Regions from separate parts of the Effusibacillus lacus genome, predicted to be linked through region 1. Evidence: predicted binding sites of a transcription regulator. Region 1 holds the regulator's gene; each other region holds the start of a gene.

Evidence for each region. The regulator LexA, encoded in region 1, represses DNA repair genes until DNA is damaged. The targets are predictions, from matches to a motif close to CGAACATATGTTCG.
Region 2: the regulator LexA is predicted to act here: its motif matches at 1,966-1,979, upstream of uvrB (excinuclease ABC subunit UvrB).
Region 3: the regulator LexA is predicted to act here: its motif matches at 1,376-1,389, upstream of EFBL_RS19405 (YhjD family protein).

What each region holds. Positions count from the first base shown of each region.
Region 1 covers NZ_BDUF01000109.1:106,127-109,410, forward strand. The annotation lists gene EFBL_RS18390 (DUF456 domain-containing protein) at 1-399, shown strand, start outside; gene EFBL_RS18395 (LysM peptidoglycan-binding domain-containing protein) at 451-744, opposite strand; gene lexA (transcriptional repressor LexA) at 922-1,542, shown strand; gene glnA (type I glutamate--ammonia ligase) at 1,602-2,903, opposite strand; gene EFBL_RS18410 (MerR family transcriptional regulator) at 3,010-3,284, opposite strand, start outside.
Region 2 covers NZ_BDUF01000064.1:54,385-57,668, forward strand. The annotation lists gene uvrB (excinuclease ABC subunit UvrB) at 1-1,871, opposite strand, end outside; gene EFBL_RS12985 (flagellar motor protein MotB) at 2,068-2,823, opposite strand; gene EFBL_RS12990 (flagellar motor protein) at 2,807-3,284, opposite strand, start outside.
Region 3 covers NZ_BDUF01000112.1:36,000-39,283, reverse strand. The annotation lists gene EFBL_RS19415 (NAD-dependent epimerase/dehydratase family protein) at 1-17, shown strand, start outside; gene EFBL_RS19410 (glucose-1-phosphate thymidylyltransferase) at 63-1,145, opposite strand; gene EFBL_RS19405 (YhjD family protein) at 1,406-1,750, shown strand; gene EFBL_RS19400 (SpoVR family protein) at 1,816-3,234, opposite strand.

The DNA of each region.
Region 1 (3,284 bases):
CTGTTTGTGTTGGCTGGGATACTGGTCTACGGTGCAATGGAAGGTTGGGCCGCCTTCCCGCTTTGGTTTTGGATTGTGCAAGCTGTGCTGATCGCTTTAAATTTTCTGACCGATTGGGTGGCCAGCGTATTGGGTATCAAACGTGTCGGAGGGTCCAAACAGGCGATATGGGGAACGACTCTTGGGTTGATCATAGGACCTCTCTTGCTGGGTCCTATCGGAATTCTTGCGGGCCCTGTCCTGGGAGCCATTATCGGAGAGTTGATCCAGATGCGGCAAGCCGGTCAAATAGCGAGAGTGGCTGTCGCTTCCTTAATCGGTTTTCTGTTGGGTATCATGGTCAAATTTGTCTTGGTGCTGATCCAGATCACTTTGTTTGCAGTCCAAGTTTGGAAGTAGACAGGAGGCGTGAGTTTGAATTCACGCCTCCTTCTCTTATCTTAGGCGGGGTCAGAATGCGGAGAGTCGCAACTCCGTTCCAATCTGTAATTTGGCTGATGAAAGTCCGTTGGATTTCTTTATGTGATGAATGGCCTCGTGGACATCCTTTCCTGGATAGTGGGTCTTGGCGATCGACCACAGAGTGTCCCCCGGCTGAACTACAACAACTGCCGTTTCGTGGCTTCCATACACTTCATTTCCCCCCAAGAAGCTCGTGGACAACACCAGAAAGAAAACTGCCGAACCAAGAATCGCCACCCCCTTTACTTTCTGCTTGATCCTTTTGAAATGTATTGTCTTCATGGAATCGCTCCCTTGATCGAACGTTAGTTCTATTTGTATTAATATTATCCCGAACCCTTGTTCGTGTCAAGATAAAAATCGAACTAATGTTTGTGTTATTTTCCACATCATGTTATAATCCATTTAGTAAAGTCTATGAACCGTTTCTATTTCTAGTACAGTTAGGAGAGAGTTTCAATTATGAAGTTGTCCAAACGCCAACAACAGATTCTGGACTACATCAAAGACGAAGTCCGGAAGAAAGGGTATCCCCCGTCAGTCCGGGAGATTGGTGATGCGGTTGGACTTGCGTCAAGCTCCACCGTACACGGTCATCTGGCAAGACTGGAACAGAAAGGTCTTATCCGACGGGATCCGGTGAAGCCCCGAGCAATAGAGATTCTTGATATGGACACTCCCGTTGTCGCACATAATGCGTCAACAGTAATGGCTCCGATTATTGGGAAAGTTACGGCGGGCAGTCCCATCACCGCAGTTGAGAATGTCGAAGACTATTTTCCTTTGCCCATGAGTCTGGTAGGCGATACGGAGGTATTCCTTCTGACAGTGGAAGGGGATTCCATGATTGAAGCGGGGATTCACGACGGTGACCTGGTGATTGTCCGCAAGCAACAGACAGCCAGAAATGGCGAAATTGTGGTGGCAATGACGGAAGATGATGAAGCGACGGTCAAACGGTTCTACAAAGAAGCGGATCACGTTCGTCTGCAGCCGGAGAATTCGGCAATGGAGCCTCTCCGCTACAAGAACGTTATGATCCTGGGAAAAGTGATTGGCGTATTCCGGTACATCTCATAGAGCCCAACACAGTACGACCCCCCACCTCGTTGAGGCGGGGGGTCGCTGTATTACATAAATTAGTAGGTGGTCAGGTATTGGTCACGTTCCCATTCGTGCACTGCTGTGCGGAACATATCCCATTCAATCAGTTTGGCTTCCACGAAATGGGTCAAAGCGTGTTCACCCAGGGCGGAACGCATAACATCATCAGCCAGAAGTTCTTCCACCGCTTCTTTGAGCGACGCAGGCAGCGAATGAATTCCAGCTTTCTCACGTTCTGCCTCATTCATCACATAGATGTTGCGGTTCACTGCATCCTGCAACGGAAGTTCGTTCTTGATGCCATCAAGACCGGCTTTCAGCATGACAGCCAGTGCCAAGTAGGGATTGCAAGCAGGATCAGGGTTACGAACTTCGATACGGGTCGACAGTCCGCGGGACGCCGGGATACGAACCAACGGCGAACGGTTCTTCGCAGACCATGCAACGTAGCAAGGAGCCTCGTAACCGGGAACCAGACGCTTGTAAGAGTTGACAGTCGGGTTGGTAATAGCCGCAAAGCCTCTGGCATGTGCCAGGATTCCCGCCAGATAATGCTTCGCGGTCTTGGAAAGACCGAGTTCATCATTTTCATCGTAGAATGCATTCTCTTTGCCCTTGAAGAGGGACTGGTGGCAGTGCATACCGGAACCGTTAATGCCAAAAATCGGCTTCGGCATAAATGTGGCATGCAATCCGTATTTGCGGGCGATGGTCTTCACAACCAGCTTAAAAGTCATGATATTGTCGGCTGCAGTTACCGCATCCGAATATTTGAAGTCAATTTCATGCTGTCCAATAGCGACTTCATGGTGAGAAGCTTCGATTTCAAAGCCCATGGACTCCAAAGTCAGAACGATTTCGCGGCGGCAGTTTTCACCCAAATCAAGCGGTGCCAGGTCAAAGTATCCGCCTTTGTCATTCACTTCCATGGTAGGATTGCCATGCTCGTCAAGCTTTAAGAGGAAGAACTCGGGCTCCGGACCTACGTTCATCGCAGTAAAGCCCATCGCGTTTGCCTCTGCCAGCACTTTCTTGAGAATTCCCCGCGGATCCCCTTCAAACGGAGTGCCATCCGGCATGTAAATATCACAGATCAAGCGGGCCACTTTACCGTGTTCTGTTTCCCAAGGGAAGATCAACCAGGTATCGAGATCCGGGTAGAGGTACATGTCGGACTCTTCAATCCGAACAAACCCTTCAATCGAAGAACCGTCGAACATCAACTTGTTGTCAAGAGCCTTGTCCAATTGGGATACGGGAACTTCCACGTTCTTGATAACCCCGAGCAGATCGGTGAACTGCAACCGGATGTAACGAACATTCTCTTCCTTGACCATGCGCAAGATGTCATCTTTGGTAAAATGGTTTTTCAATTCGGTTTCCCCCTTTATTATGTATAGGCGGCATTTATTATGCCGCAAAAAGATGAGAATAATTTACTTCTTAATGAAAGAACCTTGACAGTTCCCCTTGTATCAAGGAGCCGGGCATTCCCGGGCGGCCTCGCAGGATCAGCTCTTTTTTCAACAAATCATGGAGTTCTTGGTCAGTGAGGTCTTTAACCTTTTGGGCTTCTTCCTGAGCTTTTTCTGTTACAGGCAACTCTGTCGGGACCGCTTGATCTCCCATCATTTTTTTGATTCCGGCCATATTGAGCCCTTGATCAATCAATTTTTTAATCTCAAGCAACCGTTCTACATCATTAAAGGAAAACAACC
Region 2 (3,284 bases), on a different contig from region 1:
TCTTTCTTCGACATCTTGTCAACATTCTTCTTCACATTGTATTCCGTTTTCGTTTCGGCCGCCTTGGTTGCTTCGATCACGTCACGAACAGCCTTGCGAACCGTTTGCGGAGTGATTCCATGCTCCTTGTTGTAAGCTTCCTGAATACTTCGTCGGCGATTGGTTTCATCAATCGCTACTTTCATTGACTTGGTAATCGTATCCGCGTACATGATGACATGACCGTCTGCATTACGGGCAGCCCGGCCAATCGTCTGGATCAGGGATCTCTCCGCCCGCAGGAAGCCTTCCTTGTCTGCGTCAAGAATGGCTACCAGAGAAACTTCCGGCAAGTCCAATCCCTCCCGCAGCAGGTTGATGCCGATCAACACATCGAAAACACCCATTCGCAAATCCCGAAGTATCATCATACGTTCCAGTGTTTTGATGTCCGAGTGCAAATAACGGACCTTAATCCCCAGTTCCTTGAAGTAATCTGTCAGGTCTTCCGCCATTTTCTTCGTCAGTGTGGTGACAAGGACCCGTTCATCCCGCTTGATCCGCTTGTTGATTTCACCTACCAGATCGTCAATCTGGCCCTTGATCGGACGCACCTCGATTCGAGGATCGATAAGTCCTGTCGGCCGAATGATCTGTTCCACAACTTGTTCAGCATGTTCCAGTTCATAGTCACCCGGTGTTGCCGATACATGGATCACCTGGTTCATTCGCCGCTCAAACTCTTCAAATTTCAGCGGCCGGTTGTCCGCCGCTGAAGGCAGGCGGAAGCCGTGCTCAATCAGCGTCAACTTGCGGTTGCGGTCTCCGTTATACATTCCGCCGACTTGCGGAACAGCAACGTGGGATTCATCAATGATCAGCAGATAATCCTTGGGAAAATAGTCAAGCAACGTATTGGGAGCTGATCCTGCCGGTCGTCCTTCCAGATGGCGGGAATAGTTTTCAATACCTGAGCAGAACCCGATCTCCGCCATCATTTCCAGATCATAATTGGTGCGCTGCTCCAGCCGCTGTGCTTCCAGGAGCTTGCCGGCATCCCGCAGCTCCGCCAATCTTGTTTCCAGTTCCGCCCGGATGCTTTCGATCGCCCGCTGCATCTTGTCGCCGGAGGTAACGAAGTGGGAAGCCGGAAAGATGGCAATGTGCTGTCGGGCACCCACAATTTCGCCTGTTACCACATCAATTTCCGTGATCCGTTCAATCTCATCCCCGAACAATTCCACGCGAAAAGCTTTTTCGCTGCGGGATGCCGGGAAGATTTCCAACACGTCGCCGCGAACGCGGAACGTACCCCGGATAAAATTGATATCGTTTCGTTCATACTGCATTTCGACAAGCTTCCGCAAGATGTCGTTCCTTGGTTTCTCCATTCCCACACGAAGCGACAGGACGTGAGCCGCATATTCGGTGGGACTTCCCAATCCGTAAATGGAAGACACCGATCCCACCACAATCACGTCGTTCCGTTCCAGCAACGAACTGGTTGCCGAGTGGCGCAGTTTGTCGATCTCGTCATTGATCTTGGCGTCTTTCTCAATATAAGTATCGGAAGAAGGTATATACGCTTCCGGCTGGTAGTAATCGTAGTAGGAAACAAAAAACTCCACCGCGTTTTCCGGAAAAAACTCCTTGAATTCGGCTGCCAGCTGGGCTGCCAATGTTTTGTTGGGCGCCAGCACCAGAGTCGGTTTGTTTACTTTTGCAATCACGTTTGCCATCGTAAAGGTTTTTCCGGAACCGGTCACCCCAAGCAGCACCTGCTGCTTCATGCCGGATCGGATCCCATTGACCAGAGCATCAATCGCTTTAGGCTGGTCACCCCGCGGGGCATATTCCGATTTCAGCTTAAAAACGCCAGTCCGTTCCGCCATCATCCCCACCCTTTCTCCATAGAGTCCATTATACAAAATTCCGAACCTCAGGTTACATAATATTTTTATTTAGGCACTGTATTCGATCTGAACCCGAACTACTGTTCTATTGTACCGAAAATGTTTTGCAAAATCCAGTTCAGTGCAAAAAAGGAGCCAACCGGCTGATTCCGGTCGCTCCCCTTTGTTCCATCGCTTATTTTATCTGATTTCGCATGATGATAATGTTGACTCGACGATTGGCCGCACGGCCCTCCGGCGTATTGTTGTCTGCCACCGGCTGGTACTCCCCAAACCCCGTCGCTGATAAGAGTTCGGATTTGATCCCTTCGCTTTGCAGGTAATACAAGACATTCAAGGCCCGGGCGGCGGACAGGTCAAAATTCGACCGGAACTGGTCGTTATGAATCGGAATATTGTCCGTATGCCCTTCCACCGAGATTTTGTTCGGCATTACCTTTAGAAATGGCGCCAGACCGGAAAGAATTTTTTCCGCATCTTTCTTTAATACGGCTGATCCCGTGTCAAACAAGGCAACGTCCCGCAGTGTGAGTTGTAAGCCTTTTTGTTCGGTCAGTTCCACCATGACCTTGTCCTGCAGCCCGTTTTGCTGAATATGCTGCTTGAGTTTTTCCTCCGCGTCCTTCAGCCGCTGGTTCTCTTCCACCATCTTCTGGCTCGCTTCCAGGACTTTTTTGTCCACCGATTGTCCCGACTCGTTGGGTTGTCCGTAGGATTTTTCAAACTTGGTCCGCATTACCCCGGTAGACCCGTCATAAAACGACTGGTTCAGAGAGATGGCCAATTGTTCGTATCTGGTGACATCGATTTTTGACAGGGCATACAGCACAACGAAGAAAATCATCAATAGCGTGATCAGGTCCGCATAGGTCAGCAGCCAGCGTTCGAGGTTGTCGTGCCCGCCCCCATGCTGCTTACGCCGTCTCGACATTGGTTCCGCCTACCTCTCGTTCAGCTGCCTCATTCTTTGTACGGCTTGTGGGCGCCAGGAACACTTTCAGCTTCTGGGCCAGTATGTTCGGATTCTCACCGGCCTGAATCGATAGGATTCCTTCAATCATCAGTTCGCGAATCAACACTTCCTGTTTGCTTCGCACTTTAAGCTTATTGGCGATTGGCAGCCAGGCAAGGTTGGCGGATGCTACACCGTATAACGTTGCAATGAAAGCAAGGGCGATGGCAGGCCCCAATTTGGCGGCGTCTTCCAGGTTCGACAACACGTGCACCAGTCCCATCACGGTTCCGATAATCCCCATGGTGGGTGCAAAGCCGCCCATTTGTTCAAAGATCTGGGCACCCTTGTTATGACGTTCTTCGATAAAGGAGAGTTCCGTTTCCATGATGCTGCGGACAAGCTCCGGGTCCACCCCGTCCACGACAAGTCTTACCCCA
Region 3 (3,284 bases), on a different contig from region 1:
CCGTATTTCGGAACTGACAATTGGTTGCCCGTACTTGGTAAGTTCAATTACGGGCAATCCTGTTATTCATCCTCTATGGGAAGGAACATTGTGGTGTGATCGCCCACATTCATCCGTATTGATCGGGGGTTCCCACGGCTTCCTTCGATTTGGACCTCACTTCCAATAATGCTTTCATCAATTCTTTTCGAGACTTTTTTAACATGTGAACCATTCAACACAATGCTGTTCTCGATTTCGGCATCCACAAGATGCACTCCTTCCCCAACCGACGTGAAGGGCCCTACGTAAGATCTGATGATTCTTGCACCGATACCGATAGACACTGGTCCGCGAATAACCGAATCCTCAATGTAGGCTCCCGTCTCAATTACAACCGGTTCCTGAATCATTGATGATACAATGGTAACGTTGGAACCACGGATTTCCCCTTGCAGATTTAATAGAACCTGCCGGTTGCATGCAAGCAAATCTTTTGGTTGACCGGTGTCTTTCCACCAGGAACGGCAAGGGCTGGCAGTCACCGCATACCCCTTGTCGATCAAGCCTTGTATGGCGTCAGTAAGCTCGTATTCTCCCCGGGCGGAGGGACGCAAATCATCGATAACATCAAATATTTTCGGTGTCAGGATATAAACCCCAATTATCGCATAAGAACTGGGAGGATCCTTCGGCTTTTCCCATAGACGAACGATTTGGGAACCCTTAAACTCAACCACTCCAAATTGGCTGGGATTCTGAACCTGACTTACAAGAAGCAATGCTTCCGGTCCTTCTTTTCTGAACCGTTCGATCAATTCATTGAGCTTTCCATCGTAGAAATTGTCCCCCAGAAAAAGCAGGAACGGATCGTTCCCGATAAAATCGCGTGCCATCCCGACAGCATGAGCCAATCCTTTCGCCTCCGGCTGTTCAATGAAAGAAAGGGCAACATCACCCGAATATTGACCCAGCACTTCTTCAAATTGAAAACGGAAATAAGGAGGGACCACAATCCCAATTTCTCGAATGCCCGCTTGCCGCATTTTATCGATCACATATGCGATTACAGGACGGTTGGCTACCGGCAGGAGATGTTTGGGTCTTGAATAGCTATAGGGGCGCAGCCGAGTCCCTCTTCCACCGCAAAGGATCAATCCTTTCATTTTGACCTCCCCCTATCCGACAGTAAAAAATGAGTTCCATTTACCCAGCTTTATAGGTTAGCGTATGAATCGGATAGGGGACTGGGACACGGCGTACTTCCCTGTGCGGGAGCCCTTTTCTTTCTTTTTTGTCTTCCTGATCCGTTAGCAAACAGATGATCCCTGCCAACCGGCTCCTTTGTTGTTATTTTGTTCCACTTGATACGAACGTATGTCCTTGAATATAATATAGAACACAAGTTCGTATAAGGTGGTAAAGTATGATCGAATTCCGTGCCACAGCTCTGCTTCGTGAAATGTTTTTGCGGTCGATCATGATGGAATGTATTCGACTGGACGCAAAAGATATTAAACAACTATCCTCCGGCCGTGGTGACGTCTGGATACAGGGTCTGTTTGAACCGTTGCATAAAAAATTGACAGACGAGTTAATTGAAATCAAAAGAACTTTGCGAAGAAACGCCGTGTTTATCGTTGAGGAAGAATGGCGGGAATTCGATATCTTTGTAAAGTACAAAGAAAACAACATCATTAAAGAGGCCATATTCCCGATGCCCATGCTCGCTGCAGAAGTACAGGGAAGGCTGAAGCATATTTTAGAGTGAAAAAGATTGAAGCAAGCCGGACTCTCTCGAATAGGAGCTGGCTTGCTTTGGCTACGGGTATAGAATTACAAAAACTTTCGGTGCGACTTCTTCCCGTCATACGTGAACAGCACCGATCGGTTCTCCAGGACGGTTTCCAGATGGACCGGGCGGCCCCAGAGGCGATGGACATAGGGAAGGGTCTTCTCCACATACTTGATGTCCAGTTCGACCCCTTCGTATTCATGCTTGATGTAGAGTTCCCCGTTGCGCAGGTAGTCGCCGTCCTGCACCAGCAGCACCGGGAATCCTCCGTTCACCCGGGCCGCACACAGCTGATCGCGAACCTTCTCCCAGTCTTTCTCCACAATCTTCCACTCGTTTCCGACCTTTTGGTACAGGTAGAGATCCATTTCCTCGACCAGATCCTTGGTCAGGTAGTTGCGCAGGAAGGAAATGTCCGACTCCGCTTCCCGGATTTCAAACATCTTCTCCCGGCCCTTGCCGGGTTGCCGTCCCCACCGTTCCCGTTCTTCCCTGGTCGGATTGTTCCAGCGTTTCTCGATATCCTCCCACATCTTGAGCCCAACGTGGTAAGGGTTAATGCTGGTCCGTGACGGCAGGACCACCCCCGCATGCATCCGGGCAAAATCGATGGTTTCCTCCTCCGTCAGATCCAGTTCGCGCATGATGCGCAGGTGCCAATAGGTCGCCCAGCCTTCATTCATGATCTTGGTTTCCAGCTGCGGCCAGAAGTAGAGCATTTCATCCCGGATCATCGACAGAACGTCCCGCTGCCAATCGGTTAAGATTTTGCTGTGTTCCATAATGAACAGAACCAGGTCTTTCTCGGGTCTGGCGGGTATTTTTTGCGGAACGGGTTCCTCCTGATTCGGTTTTTCCTTGCGGTCGGATCTGTCAAGATCCCACAAATCCTGGTAAGGCGACTTCACGTCCGGCTTTTTCTCTTTCGGCACCACATCTTCGCGGGGACGTTTTCTGCCCACGAAGGAAGGGTCGATGTGTTCCTGAATGGCAAGCGCCGCATCCAGAAGTTCTTCCACCGCGTTTTTCCCGTATTGGATCTCATAAGACCGGATGCGATCGGCTGACACTGCCATGCTCTCCACCATATAGCGGGAAGTATGGGCGAACCGGGCGTTGTTCTTGAAGAAATCGCAGTGGGCCAGTACGTGCGCGGACACCAGTTTGTTCTGGATCAACGTGTTCCCGTCAAGCAGAAAGGCGTAACACGGGTCGGAGTTGATGACCAGTTCGTAGATGCGGCTCAGTCCGAAATCGTACTGCATCTTCATGCGGTGGAAGGCTTTCCCGAAACTCCAATGGGAAAATCGGGTCGGCATGCCGTAAGCGCCAAATGTGTAGATGATGTCTGCCGGACAGATCTCGAACCGCATTTCATAAAAATCAAGCCCGAAAGATCGGGCAAGTTTCATCATCTGATCGATTGAGGCTTCAAGTTTCCTGATTTCTTCGTTAGTCATTTCAGTCCCCCCATAGCACGACCGGGCACTCGTGGCCTATCCGCAGATTC